2 regions of the Nocardia sp. NPDC004340 genome follow, and region 2 is predicted to be linked to the other one. Evidence: riboswitches for the same ligand, from Rfam matches in the RefSeq annotation. Region 2 holds a riboswitch; the other holds the start of a gene.

Region 1 (7,692 bases), on a different contig from region 2:
TCGCGCGGCCTGCTGCGCACCGGGCTCGCCAACTACTTCGCCGGAGCCTTGATCCTGCCCTACACCCGCTTCTGGGACGCGGCCGAATCCCTGCGCTACGACATCGAACTGCTCGCCGCCACCTTCGAGGTCGGCTTCGAGACCGTCTGCCACCGCCTGTCGACCCTGCAGCGGCCCGGCAAGCGCGGGGTGCCGTTCTTCTTCGTCCGCACCGATCGCGCCGGAAACATCTCGAAACGCCAGTCCGCCACCGCCTTCCACTTCTCCCGGGTGGGCGGCAGCTGCCCGCTGTGGGTGGTGCACGACGCCTTCTCCACGCCGGGCAGCATCCGCACCCAGATCGCCCGCATGCCCGACGGCCGCAACTATCTGTGGCTGGCGCGCACCACCGACGAGAAGACGCCCGGATACCTGTCCCCCACCCGGGATTTCGCCATCGGGCTGGGCTGCGACCTGACCTACGCGGACAAGCTGGTGTACTCGCACGGCCTGCCCGTCGACGACCCGCGCACGGCGGTGCCGATCGGCGCGGGCTGCAAGGTCTGCGAGCGGACCGACTGCGCGCAGCGCGCGTTCCCGCAGTTGGGCCGGCCGATCCGGGTGGACGACAACAGTTCCCGGACCATCCCGTACGCGCCGATCACCTGACCGGACGGCCGGGGCGCACCGCGTTCGTTCGCAGCGCATGCGGCACGCCCCGGCCTTCGACTACCGCAGTGCGTGCGCCGCGGCCACGAGATTGCGCAGCGACTCCGTCACCTCGGCGGTGCCGCGCGTCTTGAGCCCGCAGTCCGGGTTGACCCAGAGCCGTTCGGCCGGAACCGCTTTCAGTGCCCGGGCCAGCGCCGCCTCGATCTCCCGGACGCCGGGCACCCGCGGCGAGTGGATGTCGTACACGCCCGGTCCCACGCCCAGGTCGAAGCCCGCCGCGTTGAGGTCGTCGAGCACCTCCATGTGCGAGCGCGCCGCCTCGATCGAGGTGACGTCGGCGTCCAATCCCGCTATCGCGCCGATGATCTCACCGAACTCCGAATAGCAGAGGTGGGTGTGGATCTGGGTGCTGTCGGCGACCCCGGAGGTCGCCAGCCGGAACGCCACCACCGCCCATTCCAGGTATTCGGGCTGGTCGGCGCGGCGCAGGGGCAGCAGCTCCCGCAAGGCCGGTTCGTCCACCTGGATGATGGCGGTCCCGGCGGCCTCCAGGTCCACGGTCTCGTCCCGGATCGCCAGGGCGAGCTGGCGCGCGGTGTCGGCGAGCGGCTGGTCGTCGCGGACGTAGGACCAGGCCAGGATGGTGACCGGCCCGGTGAGCATGCCCTTGACCGGTTTGCCGGTCAGCGACTGCGCGTAGGAGATCCAGTCGACGGTCATGGCCGCCGGTCGGGTCACGTCGCCGAACAGGATCGGCGGGCGCACGCACCGGGTGCCGTAGGACTGCACCCACCCGTGCGCGGTGGCCGCGAAGCCGTCCAGTTGCTCGGCGAAGTACTGCACCATGTCATTGCGCTCGGGCTCGCCGTGCACCAGCACGTCCAGGCCGATCTCCTCCTGCAGCGCGATGACCTCGGCGATCTCGGCGCGCATGCGGGTGTCGTACTCGGCCCGGTCGATCTCGCCGCGGCGCAGGGCGGCGCGTGCCACCCGGATGCGGCCGGTCTGCGGGTAGGAACCGATGGTCGTGGTCGGCAGCGGCGGCAGGTCCAGCCGCTCCCGCTGTGACCGCCGTCGCTCCGCCGCGGGCGCCCGGTGCGCGGCCGTCGCGTCCAGTGCGGCCAGCCGGTCGCGGACCGCCGTGTCGTGCAGTCGCGCGTCGGATCGCCGGTCCAGCACGGCCGTTCGCGCGATCTCCAGCTGCTCGGCGGCCGCGTCCTGCCCCTCATGCAGGACGGTGGCCAGCAGCCGGATCTCGGCGATCTTCTCGGTCCCGAATGCCAGCCAGGACCGCAGGCGCGGCTCCAGGTCAGGCTCGGCGGCGAGGCTGTACGGAACGTGCAGCAGCGAGCAGGAACTCGACACCGCCACCGGCGCACCGGCTGCGGCGAGCGCGGCCAGCCCGGTCAGCGCCCGATCGGGATCGGTGCGCCACACGTTGTAGCCGTCGACGACGCCCGCGACCAGCAGGGTCCCGGAAAGACGCTGCGCCGCGGCGATATCCGCGTCACCGCCCGACACCAGGTCGATGGCGAGGCCCTCGATCCCGGTGTCCGCCAGCGCGGGCAGCGCCGCACCCAATCGTCCGAAGTACGAGGCCACCAGCAGGTCGGGCCGCGCGGAGACCGCGGCCAGCCGCTGATAGGCCGAACGTGCCAGCGCCAGTTCGGTATCCGTCAGATCGGTGACCAGCACCGGCTCGTCGAGCTGCACCCAGCGCGCCCCCGCGGCCGCCAGCAGGCCCAGCAGCCGCTCGTACAGCGGCAGCAGATCGGGCAGCCGATCGAGCAGCGCGCTGCCGTCCACCGACTTGGCCAATTTCAGGAAGGTGACCGGTCCGATGATGACCGGCCGGGCCGGAATGCCCAGCGCCAGTGCCTCTTCCAGTTCCGCGAGCGGTTTGTCCGGGTGCAGGGTGAACCTCGTCGAGGCCGAGAGCTCCGGCACCAGATAGTGGTAGTTGGTGTCGAACCACTTGGTCATCTCGAGCGGCGCGATGTCGGCGGTGCCGCGCGCGGCCGCGAAGTAGCGGTCCAGCTCGTCGGCGACGCCGTGCACCCGTTCGGGCAGCGCACCCAGTAGCACCGCGGTGTCGAGCATCTGGTCGTAGTAGGAGAAGGTGCCCACCGGAACCGAATCGAGTCCGGCGGCGTGCACCGCGAGGAGTTGCGCGGCGCGCAGTCCGCCCGCGAGACCGTGCAGCGCGGCGGCGTCGATGCGCCCCGCCCAGTACGCCTCGATCGCGCGTTTCAGTTCCCGGTTCGGGCCGATGCGCGGCAGGCCCAGCACCGTGGCGGTGAAGGTGTTGTCAGGGTTCAGCATTGATGAACTCCATGGTCAGCAGTCGATGACCGCCGCCCAAACGAGCGTACGCTGACGGAGCCCATGCGGCATGTTTCCGTGCCCGGATCCGATCGGCGTAACGCCCAATCCACGAGGCGACGACCGCCGGATACGGCGTATCCGGCACGACGGGCAGGTCTTCGGACTCATGGGCATCGACCCGACAATCGGGTCGGCCCCGGCACGAGGCCGAGGCCGGACCTACCGGCCGTCGCTTCCCAGGCATGCGCCCAGTGCTTCTGACGGCGTTCGTTCCCATTCACCGCTGCGGGACAGTCCCGGATTCCCACCGGGTTCCCTCTCACCCGGCCGGCGCGCGAGCGCGGGCAGCGGGCTTCGACGCCGTCGAATGGGTCAGGGGCTCCTCGACTCCACCTCCGGCGAACCAGTTGCGTTGGCGAATATAGCCCAGCGCCAGCGCGATCCCCGCACGCGCGGCGGCGTCCCATCAGGTGGTCGACCCGGGCAGGCGGATTGACCAGCGGCGATGCGCTTTCGTATGGTTGATCGACGATGTCATGAGGAATCCGGTGCAATGCCGGAACGGTCGCGCCACTGTGAGCAGCCCGGTCTCCCCGCGAGACGGATGCGAGTCAGACCCTCACATCGTCGGTTCGATCGGCAACGGGGACGCGGAATCCCCCTGACTCAAAGGAGTCCTTCGTGGCTACCTCTTTCGCTCCTCGCTCCGGTGTCGGCAGCGGCGCGCTCTCCATCCCCACCACCGCGCTGTGGCTGGTCGGCACCACCCTGATGGCGCTGCTGGCGATCTACTTCATCGGTATCGATCAGGGTGCGGTGTCGGTGTTCGGCAGCGACATGCACGTGCACGAGTTCGTGCACGACGGCCGGCATTTCCTCGGGTTCCCCTGCCACTAGCACCGGGAATCGAGTAACCACAATGGAAAAGCGAATCATCGGCCGAGGGGTCCTGCTGGGAGCCCTCGGCGGATCGCTGGCGTTCGTGTTCGCCCGGATCCTGTCCGAGCCGATCATCGATCGCGCCATCGACTTCGAAGAGGGCCGCGACCACGCGCAGATGGCGCTGGACAAGGCCGCCGGGAAGCCCATGGACATGGACCACGGGGCCGAGCTGTTCACCCGCGCGCAGCAGCAGAATGTCGGACTGGGCTTCGGGATGATCGTGTTCGGCGCCGCGCTGGGCGCGCTGTTCGCGGTCGTGTACTTCCTGGCGCTGCGCAAGGCGGGCAAGATCTCGCCGCGCAATCTGGCGCTGCTGGTGTCGGGCGGCATGTTCCTGGCGCTGTACGCGGTGCCGTTCCTGAAGTACCCGGCCAACCCGCCGTCCGTCGGGAACCCGGACACGATCGAGGAGCGCACGGCCCTGTACCTGGGCCTGATCGCGATCAGCGCGATCGCGTTGGTCGCGGCGATCTGGTTCGGCCGCAGGCTGACCGCGCGCCTGGACACCTGGACCGCGGGGGTCGCCGCCGCGGCCGGCTTCGTCGTCGTGATGGGCGCGCTGCTGGCGCTGCTGCCGTCGTTCCACGAAGCGCCGGAACCGCTGCGGGACGCGTCGGGCACGATCGTGTTCCCGGGCTTCCCCGCCGACGACCTGTACCACTTCCGGCTGTACGCGTTCGCCGCCCAGCTGCTGGTGTGGGCGGTCATCGGGGTCGGATTCGCCTGGCTGGCGCCACGCCTGCTCGGCGACCGCTCCCCGGCCGCGCCCGCCGTGGCGGCATGAGCGCGGTCACCCGTCTCACCCTGGTGACGCACGCGATCACCGAGGCCGTGCGGTCCGCCCGCTTCCCGGTCGACGAACCGCTCGACCCGCTCGGGTCGCGGTCGGTCGAGCAGGCGGGCGGGCTGCCCGGCCCGGAGCCCGCGATGGTGCTGTTCGCGCCCGAGCTGCGGGCCGAACAGACCTGCCGGGCACTGGGATTCACCGGGACCCCGGAGCCCGAGCTGCGCGACCTGGACCACGGCGACTGGGCCGGTCGGGCGATGGACGATCTCGCGCCCGAGCAGCTGATGGGCTGGCTCACCGACCCGGGCTTCCACGAGCACGGCGGCGAATCGATCACCGGGTTGATCGATCGCGTCGGCGTCTGGCTGCACGGCCTGGCCGGGCGCGGCGACCGGATCGTCGCGGTGACGCATCCCGCGATCGTGCGGGCCGCGGTCCTGCGCACCCTCGACGCTCCCCCGGAGTCGTTCTGGCGCATCGACATTCCACCGTTGAGCGCCACCACCCTGCACCACCGCGGCCCGGCGTGGACGCTGCGCGCGACCGCGCACGAGCTCGCGGACTGACTTCGCTGGCAGAATCCGGGGAATGGCGCAATCCTCGGGTTCGACCACCTCTCCGGCCGTCGGCCGGGCGCTCGACATCCTCGTCCGGCTGGCGCACGGCCCGGGACCGGTCCGGGCGGCGGTGCTGGCCCGCGATCTGGGGCTGCCGCGCTCGTCGGTGTACCACATCCTGTCGGTGCTGGTGGACCGCGGATTCGTGGTCTATGTACCGGGTGACCAGGCCTACGGGCTGGGCGTGACGTCCTTCGAGATCGGCTCGGCCTATCTGCGGCACGAGCCGCTGGAACGGCTGGCGCAGCCGATCCTGCACCAGCTGGCCCGGCAGCTCGGGCAGGCGGTGCATCTGGGCATTCTGCACGGCAACGAGACGGTCTACCTCCTGAAGGAACGTCCCGGCTCGGGTCCCGCGGCGGAGGTCTCGCTGATCACCGATATCGGGGTCCGGCTGCCGTCGCACCTGACCGCGAACGGGCGCGCGATCCTCGCCTCGCTGCCGGACGCGCAGGTGAAGGCGTTGTACGCCAAGCGTTCCGACTTCCTCACCCGCACCGGACGCGGACCGCGGTCGCTGACCGAGCTGCGGCGCGATCTGGACGAGGTGCGTGCCCGCGGCTGGGCCGAGGAGGTGGAGCTGGTGACGGCGGGCCTGCGATCGGTGGGCGCGGCGGTCTTCGATCACAACAGCCGTCCGGTGGCGGCCCTGAGCACCACCTGGCGGACGCTGTCCAACCCCGAGCCGGAGGTGGTGGGGCAGGCGGTGCGGTGGGGCGCCGAGCGCCTGACCTCGCGCATCGCCGGTCAGGTGCCCGTCACGCCCTGACTCGGCGGCACCCTTGTGAGACCACTCACAGGGGTTGTATGTTGTTGTATAGACAACCGCCGCACCGGGGAGATTTCCGACGATGACGCAGGACTGGGACGACGCCCTCCACGCCCGAATGGCAGCCGAAGCACCGGCCACGGCCTACTCCCACGCCCTGCCCGAGTGGTACAAACACGACTTCGGCCCCGACCGCGCCGCCGCCGACATCGCCCGCATCGAAGCGCTGCGACCGGAGTCGTTCGACGTCGCCCTGCACGCGCCCACCGGACGAGCACGCGGACGATTGCGGCTCACCCTCTACATCGCGGGGGCGGCCGTCTCGCTCAGCCGCATCCTGCCGGTCATCCAATCCCTCGGCGTGGAAGTCCTCGACGAACGGACCTACCCGCTCGACGATTCCACCGGGAACCAGTGCTGGATCTACGACTTCGGGCTGGCCTTCGACGGCGAGCCGCCGGCGGGCGCGGAACCGAACGCCCGCTTCACCGCGGCCTTCGCCGCCACCTGGCGCGGCGACGCCGAGAGCGACGCCTTCAACCGCCTGGTCCTGAGCGCGGGCCTGGCCTGGCGTCCGGTGTCCATTCTGCGCGCCTACGCGAAATACCTGCGCCAGAGCGGATTCCCCTACAGCCCGGAACGGATCGCGGAAGTCCTCGCCGCACACCCCGATTCCGCGCGACTGCTGGTCGAGCTGTTCCACGCTCGGTTCGCGCCGGACACGCGCAGCGCAGCCGCCGAAGCCGAACTGACCGATCGCCTGAACGAGGTCATCGGCCGCGTCGTCGGGCTCGAAGCCGACCGCATTCTGCGCGCCCTCACCACCCTCGTCCGAAACACCCTGCGCACCAACTACTTCGTGCGTGACGGCCGTGCTGAGGTGCTGTCGTTCAAACTGGACCCGCAGCACATCGGCGAACTCCCGCAGCCCAGGCCACGATTCGAGATCTTCGTCTACTCACCCCGGGTCGAAGGCGTGCACCTGCGGTTCGGCGCGGTGGCGCGCGGCGGCCTGCGCTGGTCGGACCGCAAGGAGGACCTGCGCACCGAGGTGCTCGGGCTGGTCAAGGCCCAGGCGGTAAAGAACGCCGTCATCGTGCCGGTCGGCGCCAAGGGCGGATTCGTCGTCAAACAGGCCCCGCGCCCCACCTGCGACGACGCGGCCGACCGCGCCGCGCAGCTGGCCGAGGGTATCGCCTGCTACCGGCAGTTCATCGCCGGACTGCTCGACGTCACCGACAATATCGACGCGGCGACGGGTTCGGTTCTCCCGGCCCGCGACGTCGTCCGCCACGACAGCGACGACACCTACCTGGTGGTGGCCGCGGACAAGGGCACCGCGACCTTCTCCGATATCGCCAACGAGGTCGCGGCCGGCTACGGCTTCTGGCTCGGCGACGCGTTCGCCTCGGGCGGGTCGGTCGGCTACGACCACAAGGCGATGGGCATCACCGCCCGCGGCGCGTGGGAGAGCGTCGAGCGCCACTTTCACGAAATGGGCCGCGACACCGGGACCGCCGATTTCACGGTGGCCGGCATCGGCGACATGAGCGGTGACGTCTTCGGCAACGGGATGCTGCTCAGCGAGCACATCCGGCTGG
Region 2 (7,692 bases):
CCTGCCGGGGTTCCCGTATCCGTCCGGCGCCGCCGACCACGACGATCGGCGACGGCGCGCCCGCCTGCGGTCCACCCGGCTCGGCGCGCGCTGGGGTCGCTTCCGGCGGGCCCGGCTGCTGGCCCTGCGACTGGGCCTGGTTCCGCTGGTCGCGCTGGGCGCGTTCGTCGAGTACATCGGCCTGGACGTACTCCCCGAACAGGATCGGCTGGCCCGCACCGAACCCTCGGTGCTGCCCATCGCCGCGCCCGCGGAGTTGCAGGCCACCGACACCGCCGTCTTCGACCTGGTCGGGCTGGGCGTCCTCGACGCCGGGGACACCGCGCGGGCGCTGCCGTCGCTGTCGCGGCTGGGGTCGGTGTGGGCGGTCCGCTACGACAACACCGGTATCGACACCAAGGTGATCGCGGACCTCATCGTGAAGGTCACCGCCGCCGCCAAGGTGCCGAACGTGGTGCTGGCCGGGCACAGCATGGGCGGGGTCATCGCGCTCGAGATCGCCAAGCACCTGCACGAGGACAGCGACGGCACACGGGTGCGGGCGGTGATCCTGGACTGCACGCCGGTGGATCTGAACGCGGTGCGGCCGGAGAGCCGCGACCAGGGCGAGGAGATGCTGCGCTGGATGGGCTGGGTGCCCGGGGCGCGGGAGAGCCGCATGCTGCGGCTGGCCGTGGAAGTGTATGCGCGCCATGACCGTTTCGTCGGCGGGCGCTACGTGATCCGCGGCGGCGAGTTCCGGCGCGCGGTCGACGATGTGCTGCGGTCCAAGATCCTCAATACCGACGCCGCCAGCAACGGTCTGATCGAGGCGCAGTTCAAGGCCATCGTGGCGGGCGGCGCGGTGGACGACCTGCGGGCGCTGGCCAAACCCGCGGCGGGCAAACCACGCCCGGCCATCGTGTTCATCCGGCCGCACGACCCGTACGACGATCCGGTGGTGGACGTGGAGTACTCGCACCAGGTGCTCATCGACCGGGTCGGCGGGGTGCGCGGGACCCTGCTGGTGGTGACCACGCGAACCACGGGGCACGCCAATCCGATCGAGCGGCCGCAGGAGTACAACACCGTCATCGAACAGCAGGTGGTGCCGTTCGTGCGGCAGCTGTGGCGGGATCAGTCCGGAGCCGCCGCGGTGGGCCACTGACCGGGCCGCGCCGGTGGGCTCGGCGTGGTCCGCCTAGCGCACCGCGTCGTCGGCGGCGGGGCGAATGCCCGAGGCGGGCACCAGGTTCCAGCGTTCCAGCTGCGCCCGCACCTGCTCGGCGGCGTCGATGTTCAACGGCCCGCTGGTCCACAGCGCGTACGGCAGGTTCAGGAAACGGCCCTGCGTGACCGCCCGCAGATTCTGGATGCCCGGCTTGCCGCGCAGCAGATCCACCTTCTGCTGGAAGGTCTGCGGCGGATAGTCGACGAACACGATGGCGTCCGGGTCGGCCGCCGCCAGCCGCTCCCACGACACCGCCGTCCAGGTGTCGGCCACATCGGACAGCGCGTTGCGCGCGCCCGCCGCCTCCAGGATCGCCTGCGGCGCACCGTATTGCCCGCTGGAGAAGACGGTGTCGGAGGCGCTGTCGAACAGGAACACCGTCGGCCGCCGCTCGGGCTGCGGCGCTGCCAGCAGGGTGGACACTCGGCGATCCAGATCCCCGGTGACCCGTGCCGCCTGGTCCGCGCGCCCGGTGATCGCGCCCAGCGCGGTCAGATCCGTGCGCAGCGCGGTCCAGGCATCCACCACACCCCGCTCGCCGCCGGGCCGGCGGCAGCTCTCGGTGAGCACGTACGGCGCGACGCCGGCCGCCCGCAACGACTCCGGCGTCAGATTCGCCGACTCCGAGTAGCCGTAGTTCCAGCCCGCCACCATCACGTCGGGGCGCTGGGCCAGCACCGTCTCCCGCGAGGGATAGTCGGGGGCAACGGAATTGAGCCGGTCCACGCCGTCCCCGTAATGCTTGCGCAGCGTGTCCGCGTCCCGCTTCAGGCTCGACACCGCCACCGTCTGGTCCTGGGCTCCCAGGGCCAGCACCATGGAGATCAGGTTCCCGTCATTGACGAACATGCGTTGCGCGGGCGACGGGAACCGCTGTTCCGCACCGCAATTGCGCACGGTCATGTTCCCGGTCGCCGCCTGCGGCGATCCGCAGGCGGTGAGCACTCCCGCGATGGCGGTGACCGCGACGAGCGGAAGGATCCTGTTCAAGACCGTGCCTTTCGAGTCAAGACTGTGCCGTTCGAGCCGTGATGAGCAGATGGGAATCACCGGTGTCGGGATCCGGTATCCGGCGCGCCCGCACGCCGAACACCTCGTCGAGCACCTCGGGCCGCAGCGCGGTGCCGGGCGGTTCGAGGGGGCGGGCCCGGCCGTCGTCGAGCACCAGCACCCGGTCGCAGAACCGATCCGCGAGGGTCAGGTCGTGCAGGCTCATGACGACGGTCCGTTCCAATTCCCGGGTCAGTGCCAGCAATTCGAGCTGATGGGTGACATCCAGATGGTTGGTCGGCTCGTCTAGCAGCAGGACGGGCGTGTCCTGGGCGAGCGCCCGCGCCAGCAGCACCCGCTGCCGTTCCCCGCCGGACAGCCGCCCGACCGCGCGCCCCTCGAACCCGGCCAGATCCACCCGACCCAGCGCCCGTTGGACGGCCGCCCGTTCGCCCGGCCCGCCCGCGCCCCACGGCGGCAGGTACGGCGTCCGGCCCAACGCCACGAGCTCACCCACCAGCAGATCGGTGGGCGGCACCTCGTCCTGCCCGACCAGACCCACCAGCCGCGCCCGCTCCCGCGCCGAAACCTGGTGCACCGGACGGCCATCCACCTCGACACCGCCCTCGACCGGTGCGATCAACCCCGCCAGGGTCCGCAACAGCGTGGTCTTGCCCGCGCCGTTCGGCCCGACGATGCCCACCGTCTCGCCCGGCGACACCGTGAAGTCGACCCGCGCGACCACCGTGCGCCGTCCCGCCGCGCAGGCCAGTCCGGCGGCCCGCAGCTCGCCCGCGCCCCGGTGACGCGACCCGGCCCGGCGGGGCCTCACGCCGGACCGAATCGGTAGGTGCGGCGGCCCATGAGGAGCAGGAAGGCGGGGGCTCCGATGAGGCCGGTGAGGACGCCGACCGGGATCTCGGTGGGGCGGACCAGGACTCGGGTGGCGGCGTCGGCGACGACCAGGAAGGTGGCCCCGCACAGGGCGCTCGCGGGCAGCAGGACGCGGTGGCGCGGCCCGACCAGGAGCCGGGCGGCGTGCGGGACCACCAGCCCGACGAAACCGATGCCGCCGGAGACCGCCACCAGCACGCCGACCAGGACCGCCAGCAGGACGAACAGCGCGATGCGCAACTCGCGCACCGGAACTCCGATGGAGGCCGCCGTGTCCGGGCCCAGGTTCAGCGCGTCGAGCCAGTTGGCGGCGAGCAGCAGGGCGGTCAGGCAGGCCGCGACCACGCAGCCGGGCAACAGGATTCGGGTCCAGTCCGCGCCGGAGAGGCTGCCGAGCAGCCAGAACAGCACCGACTGGGCGGCGGACGGGTCACTGCTGCGGAAGATCAGGTAGCTGCTGAAGGCGGCGAAGGCCGAGCCCAGCACCGTGCCGGTGAGCACGAGACGCAGTGGCGTGAGCCCGCCTTGGGCCAGGGCGATGAGGAATACCGCGGCCGCGGCGGCGAAGGCCCCGGCGAGCGCGCCCGCCGACAGCGCCCACAGTCCGGCCCCGGCGAACACCCCGGAGGTGATGACCGCCGCCGCGCCGACGCCCGCACCGGAGGAGACGCCCAGCAGGTAGGGGTCGGCGAGAGGATTGCGGACCAGGGTCTGCATGGCCGCCCCGGCGACCGCCAGGCCCGCGCCGACGATGGCGGCGAGAACGGTTCGCGGCACCCGCAATTGCCACACGATGGTGTCGAGCCCGAGATCGGTGTGCGCGGTGCCGGTCAGCCGGTCGCGCAGCACCGCGAGCACCTCGCGCACCGGGATCGTCTCCGCGCCGAATCCGGTCGCGACGATCATGGCCACGACCAGCAGCGCTCCCATGACGGGCAGGGCGAGCGAAGTCCGCGCGCGGCTCATCGCGGTAGCTCCTCGGGCATGACGCGGCCTCTCCAGAGTGTTGCGCGGCGGGGGAGGTCTGACTCGCACCGGGATCCGGTGCTCACAGTGGCGCGACCGCTCCGGATTCCCACCGGATTCCCGCACCCGCCGATACTGACGAGGGGAACCCTACCGTCCGGAACCTTCGCCGGTTCCGACTGGTCGGTTCATCCCGGTGTCCGCGAAGGTCAGCGGATCCGCGAACCGAGCAGATGCCGCACGCCGCTCACGAACAGCTGCAATCCGAAGTCGAATCGCGCGGTGGCGTCGGGCATGTCGTACAGCGGCGAGTTCTCCTCGGTGAGCGCGCCCGCGGAGTCCATCTGGATGCGCGACTGCTCGTCCACCGTCTGCCCGAGCACGTAGTACAGCAGCGTGTAGGCGGCCAGTTCGGCCTCCTCACGCGTCATGCCGGCGCGAATCGCGGCGCTGGCCAGTCGTTCCCGGCCCTTGCTGGTGGTGAGGCGGGACGCGTAGGTGGCCGAGACCAGTTCGGCCCCGTCGCGGTAGGCGAGCAGGCTCTCGCGCAGCCGGTGCGCGAGTTCGGTCATCTGCTTGGACCATTCCTCGGCCCGGACCGGTTCGTCCATGGGCGCGAGAATGCGGTCGGCGACCGCGCCGAGCAGGGCCTGCTTGTTGGGGAAGTGCCAGTACAGCGCGCCGGGCTGGACGTGCAGCGAGGTGGCCAGGCGGCGCATGGTGAGATCCGCCAGCCCGTACTGGTCGAGGATGGCGATGGCCCCGTCGACCACGTCCGTGCGATGGAGTTGCACTGAAGAATCCGACCCTCTCGTGTTCCGGCTCACGTTCCGGGCTGCTAGCCTACCCTGAACACCGTTCAAGTTGCTCGGCCACACGGCCGGACGAAGGGATTCCCGCGGACATGACCCAGGTAGCCGTCACCACCGAAGCCGGTACCAACGCAGGCGATGACATCCTCGCCATCGCTCGCGAGCAGGTGCTCGAGCGCGGCGTCGGCCTGACCCAGGAGCAGACCCTCGCGGTCCTGCGGCTCGGCGACGAGCGGCTCGAGGAGCTGCTCGGCCTGGCGCACGACGTCCGCATGAAGTGGTGCGGCCCCGAGGTCGAGGTCGAGGGCATCATCTCGCTCAAGACCGGCGGCTGCCCCGAGGACTGCCACTTCTGTTCGCAGTCCGGCCTTTTCCAGTCGCCGGTGCGCGCCGCCTGGCTCGACATCCCCTCGCTGGTGGAGGCGGCCAAGCAGACCGCCAAGACCGGCGCCACCGAGTTCTGCATCGTGGCCGCGGTGCGCGGTCCGGACGAGCGCCTGATGGCGCAGGTCGCCGCGGGCGTCGAGGCCATCCGCAACGAGGTCGACATCCAGGTCGCCTGCTCGCTGGGCATGCTGAACCAGGAGCAGGTGGACCAGCTGGCCGCCATGGGCGTGCACCGCTACAACCACAACCTGGAGACCGCGCGCTCGCACTTCCCGAACGTGGTCACCACCCACACCTACGACGAGCGCTGGGAGACCCTGCGCATGGTGCGCGAGGCCGGCATGGAGGTCTGCTGTGGCGGCATCCTCGGCATGGGCGAATCCCTGGAGCAGCGTGCGGAATTCGCGGCCGACCTGGCCTCGCTGGAGCCCGACGAGGTGCCGCTGAACTTCCTCAACCCGCGCCCGGGCACCCCCTTCGGTGACCTCGAGGTGCTCCCGGCCGCCGACGCGCTGCGCGCCGTCGCCGCCTTCCGTCTCGCCATGCCGCGCACCATCCTGCGTTTCGCCGGCGGCCGCGAGATCACCCTCGGCGACCTGGGCGCCAAGCAGGGCATCCTGGGCGGTATCAACGCCGTCATCGTCGGCAACTACCTGACCACCCTGGGTCGTCCGGCCGAGTCCGACATCGATCTGCTCGGCGAACTCAAGATGCCGATCAAGGCGCTCAACGAAACGCTCTGAGCGAAATCCACTGAGAGAAAAAGGGGGTTCGGGGCCAATGCCCCGAACCCGTCTCGTACGGTAGGGGTGCGGGGGTTTGCATTCCCCTGGACCTGATCTGCCCGCCGAGTTCGATACGCGAAGGATCCATCGAGGTGGTCGTGGACATCGAGGAGCGCTACAACCCTTTCACGGGCAAGCGAGTCGTGCCGGGGCTGGACGATCCGGTACCCCCCGCGGCGGCCCTGGGCCTGGAGCCGCCGCGCTTCTGTGAACAATGCGGACGCCGCATGATCGTGCAGGTCAGCCCCGACGGCTGGTGGGCCAAGTGCTCGCGCCACGGGGTGCTCGACTCCACGAGCCTGGAACACCGCTAGTGGCAGCCACATTCGCCGCCGAGCCGGGCGGACTACGCGTCGATGTACTGATGCGGGAAGTGCGTGCGGCGGCGGCGGTGTGTGCCGCGCTCGCCGCGGTGAGCGCTCTGGCCGGGGTGGCCTGGGCGTATCTCGCTCCGGCGGAACAACTGCTGGTGGTCGAACCCGACCGCGGCACCGCGCTGACCGGTGAGAGCCTGCACCGTTTCGACGCGCTCGCCATCTTCGTGCTGATCGGCATCGTGCTCGGCGTGCTCGGGACGGTCGCGGCCTGGCGCTGGCGGCGGGTGCGGGGCCCGGTCCTGCTGACCGGCATCATTCTCGGTTCCGCGCTCGGCGCGTTGCTCACCAAGGTGGTCGGCGAGGCGGTGGCCGAGCAGCGCCACGTCCGCCCGAGCCATCCGCCGATCCACACCATCGTGGAATTCGCGCCCTCCGTGGAGGGTTGGGCCGCCCTCATCGCGCAGCCCCTGGCCGCCGCGGTGGTGATCCTGCTGCTCGCGGCGCTGAGCACCTCCGACGATCTGGGCACCGGCGAATACCTACCCTTCGGCGGCGCGCGCCCCGACCCGGTGATCGTCGCCCCGTCCCAGTACGGCTCCGCCATCCTCTACGGCCCCTACCCCGGCAATTCCGGTGCGCCGCAACCCCACGCGCCCCACGGCCCGGCGGTCCCCTTCGAAGCCCCCGAACCCGAAGCCCCCCGCTGACCCGAATCCGGCAATAATCGCTGGACCACGCTTGTTGTACCCCCTACCGTGTTCGCGACCACGGATTCGCACCACCCAGGGGGACCCCATGAAGACCGCACCGCCGGGCAAGTCCGCGCCGCCCGACGCCGCCGCACCGGCCGAGCGCCCGGACCTCACCGCCTGGCGTCACCGCCACGAACTCCGCAGATCCAATGCGTCCCAGCCGATCCCGAGCGGCCGCCGCTACCGGCGCACCACTAAGCACCGCGACCGTTCCCGGGGCGACTAGCCAATCAGCAGACGGCGCCGCGGCTCGCGGCCGTCGCCTCGAGAATCGTTCGCAGCAGCGGGAAGTCGATGGCTTCGGGTTTGCGGAAGCGCAGGCAGCCTTTGCCCATGTCCTTGGTATCGAGGTGCTCGGCGAAGGCCTCGCGGATGTCGCCGCGCATGAGATAGAAGGAGATGTACTGCTTCTGGCTGGCGAACGCGATCTCGGCGATGCCGTCGCGCTCGTAGACCGGCATGCCGAAATCCATGTCCTCGTGGAATCCGACGAGGGTTTCCCGGCACAGTTCGCGCAGCCGGGTCAGGGCCGGTCGCCGGTCCTCGGCCAGCTCACCGAGGTAGTCGTCGACGGTGCTC

What was found. Region 2 has a riboswitch for cobalamin ahead of ACWEOI_RS27425 (iron chelate uptake ABC transporter family permease subunit). Riboswitches for the same ligand answer to the same signal wherever they lie in the genome.
Region 1: it holds a riboswitch for cobalamin, as region 2 does, so the genes downstream of both, metE (5-methyltetrahydropteroyltriglutamate--homocysteine S-methyltransferase) here and ACWEOI_RS27425 (iron chelate uptake ABC transporter family permease subunit) in region 2, are expected to answer to the same signal.

The regions. Positions count from the first base shown of each region.
Region 1 is NZ_JBSGDW010000006.1:256,547-264,238, forward strand. Features, by position in the region: gene ACWEOI_RS25135 (short-chain fatty acyl-CoA regulator family protein) at 1-648, shown strand, start outside; gene metE (5-methyltetrahydropteroyltriglutamate--homocysteine S-methyltransferase) at 709-2,973, opposite strand; cobalamin riboswitch at 3,129-3,294, opposite strand; cobalamin riboswitch at 3,491-3,617, shown strand; gene ACWEOI_RS25145 (CbtB domain-containing protein) at 3,658-3,873, shown strand; gene ACWEOI_RS25150 (CbtA family protein) at 3,896-4,702, shown strand; gene ACWEOI_RS25155 (histidine phosphatase family protein) at 4,699-5,271, shown strand; gene ACWEOI_RS25160 (IclR family transcriptional regulator) at 5,294-6,091, shown strand; partial or broken gene ACWEOI_RS25165 (NAD-glutamate dehydrogenase) at 6,174-7,692, shown strand, end outside.
Region 2 is NZ_JBSGDW010000008.1:78,816-86,507, forward strand. Features, by position in the region: gene ACWEOI_RS27410 (alpha/beta fold hydrolase) at 1-1,147, shown strand, start outside; gene ACWEOI_RS27415 (ABC transporter substrate-binding protein) at 1,181-2,200, opposite strand; gene ACWEOI_RS27420 (ABC transporter ATP-binding protein) at 2,217-3,032, opposite strand; gene ACWEOI_RS27425 (iron chelate uptake ABC transporter family permease subunit) at 3,029-4,060, opposite strand; cobalamin riboswitch at 4,095-4,228, opposite strand; gene ACWEOI_RS27430 (TetR/AcrR family transcriptional regulator C-terminal domain-containing protein) at 4,270-4,854, opposite strand; gene bioB (biotin synthase BioB) at 4,965-6,002, shown strand; gene bsaP (biotin synthase auxiliary protein BsaP) at 6,143-6,358, shown strand; gene ACWEOI_RS27445 (DUF2567 domain-containing protein) at 6,358-7,068, shown strand; gene ACWEOI_RS27450 (hypothetical protein) at 7,157-7,339, shown strand; gene ACWEOI_RS27455 (DUF1801 domain-containing protein) at 7,344-7,692, opposite strand, start outside.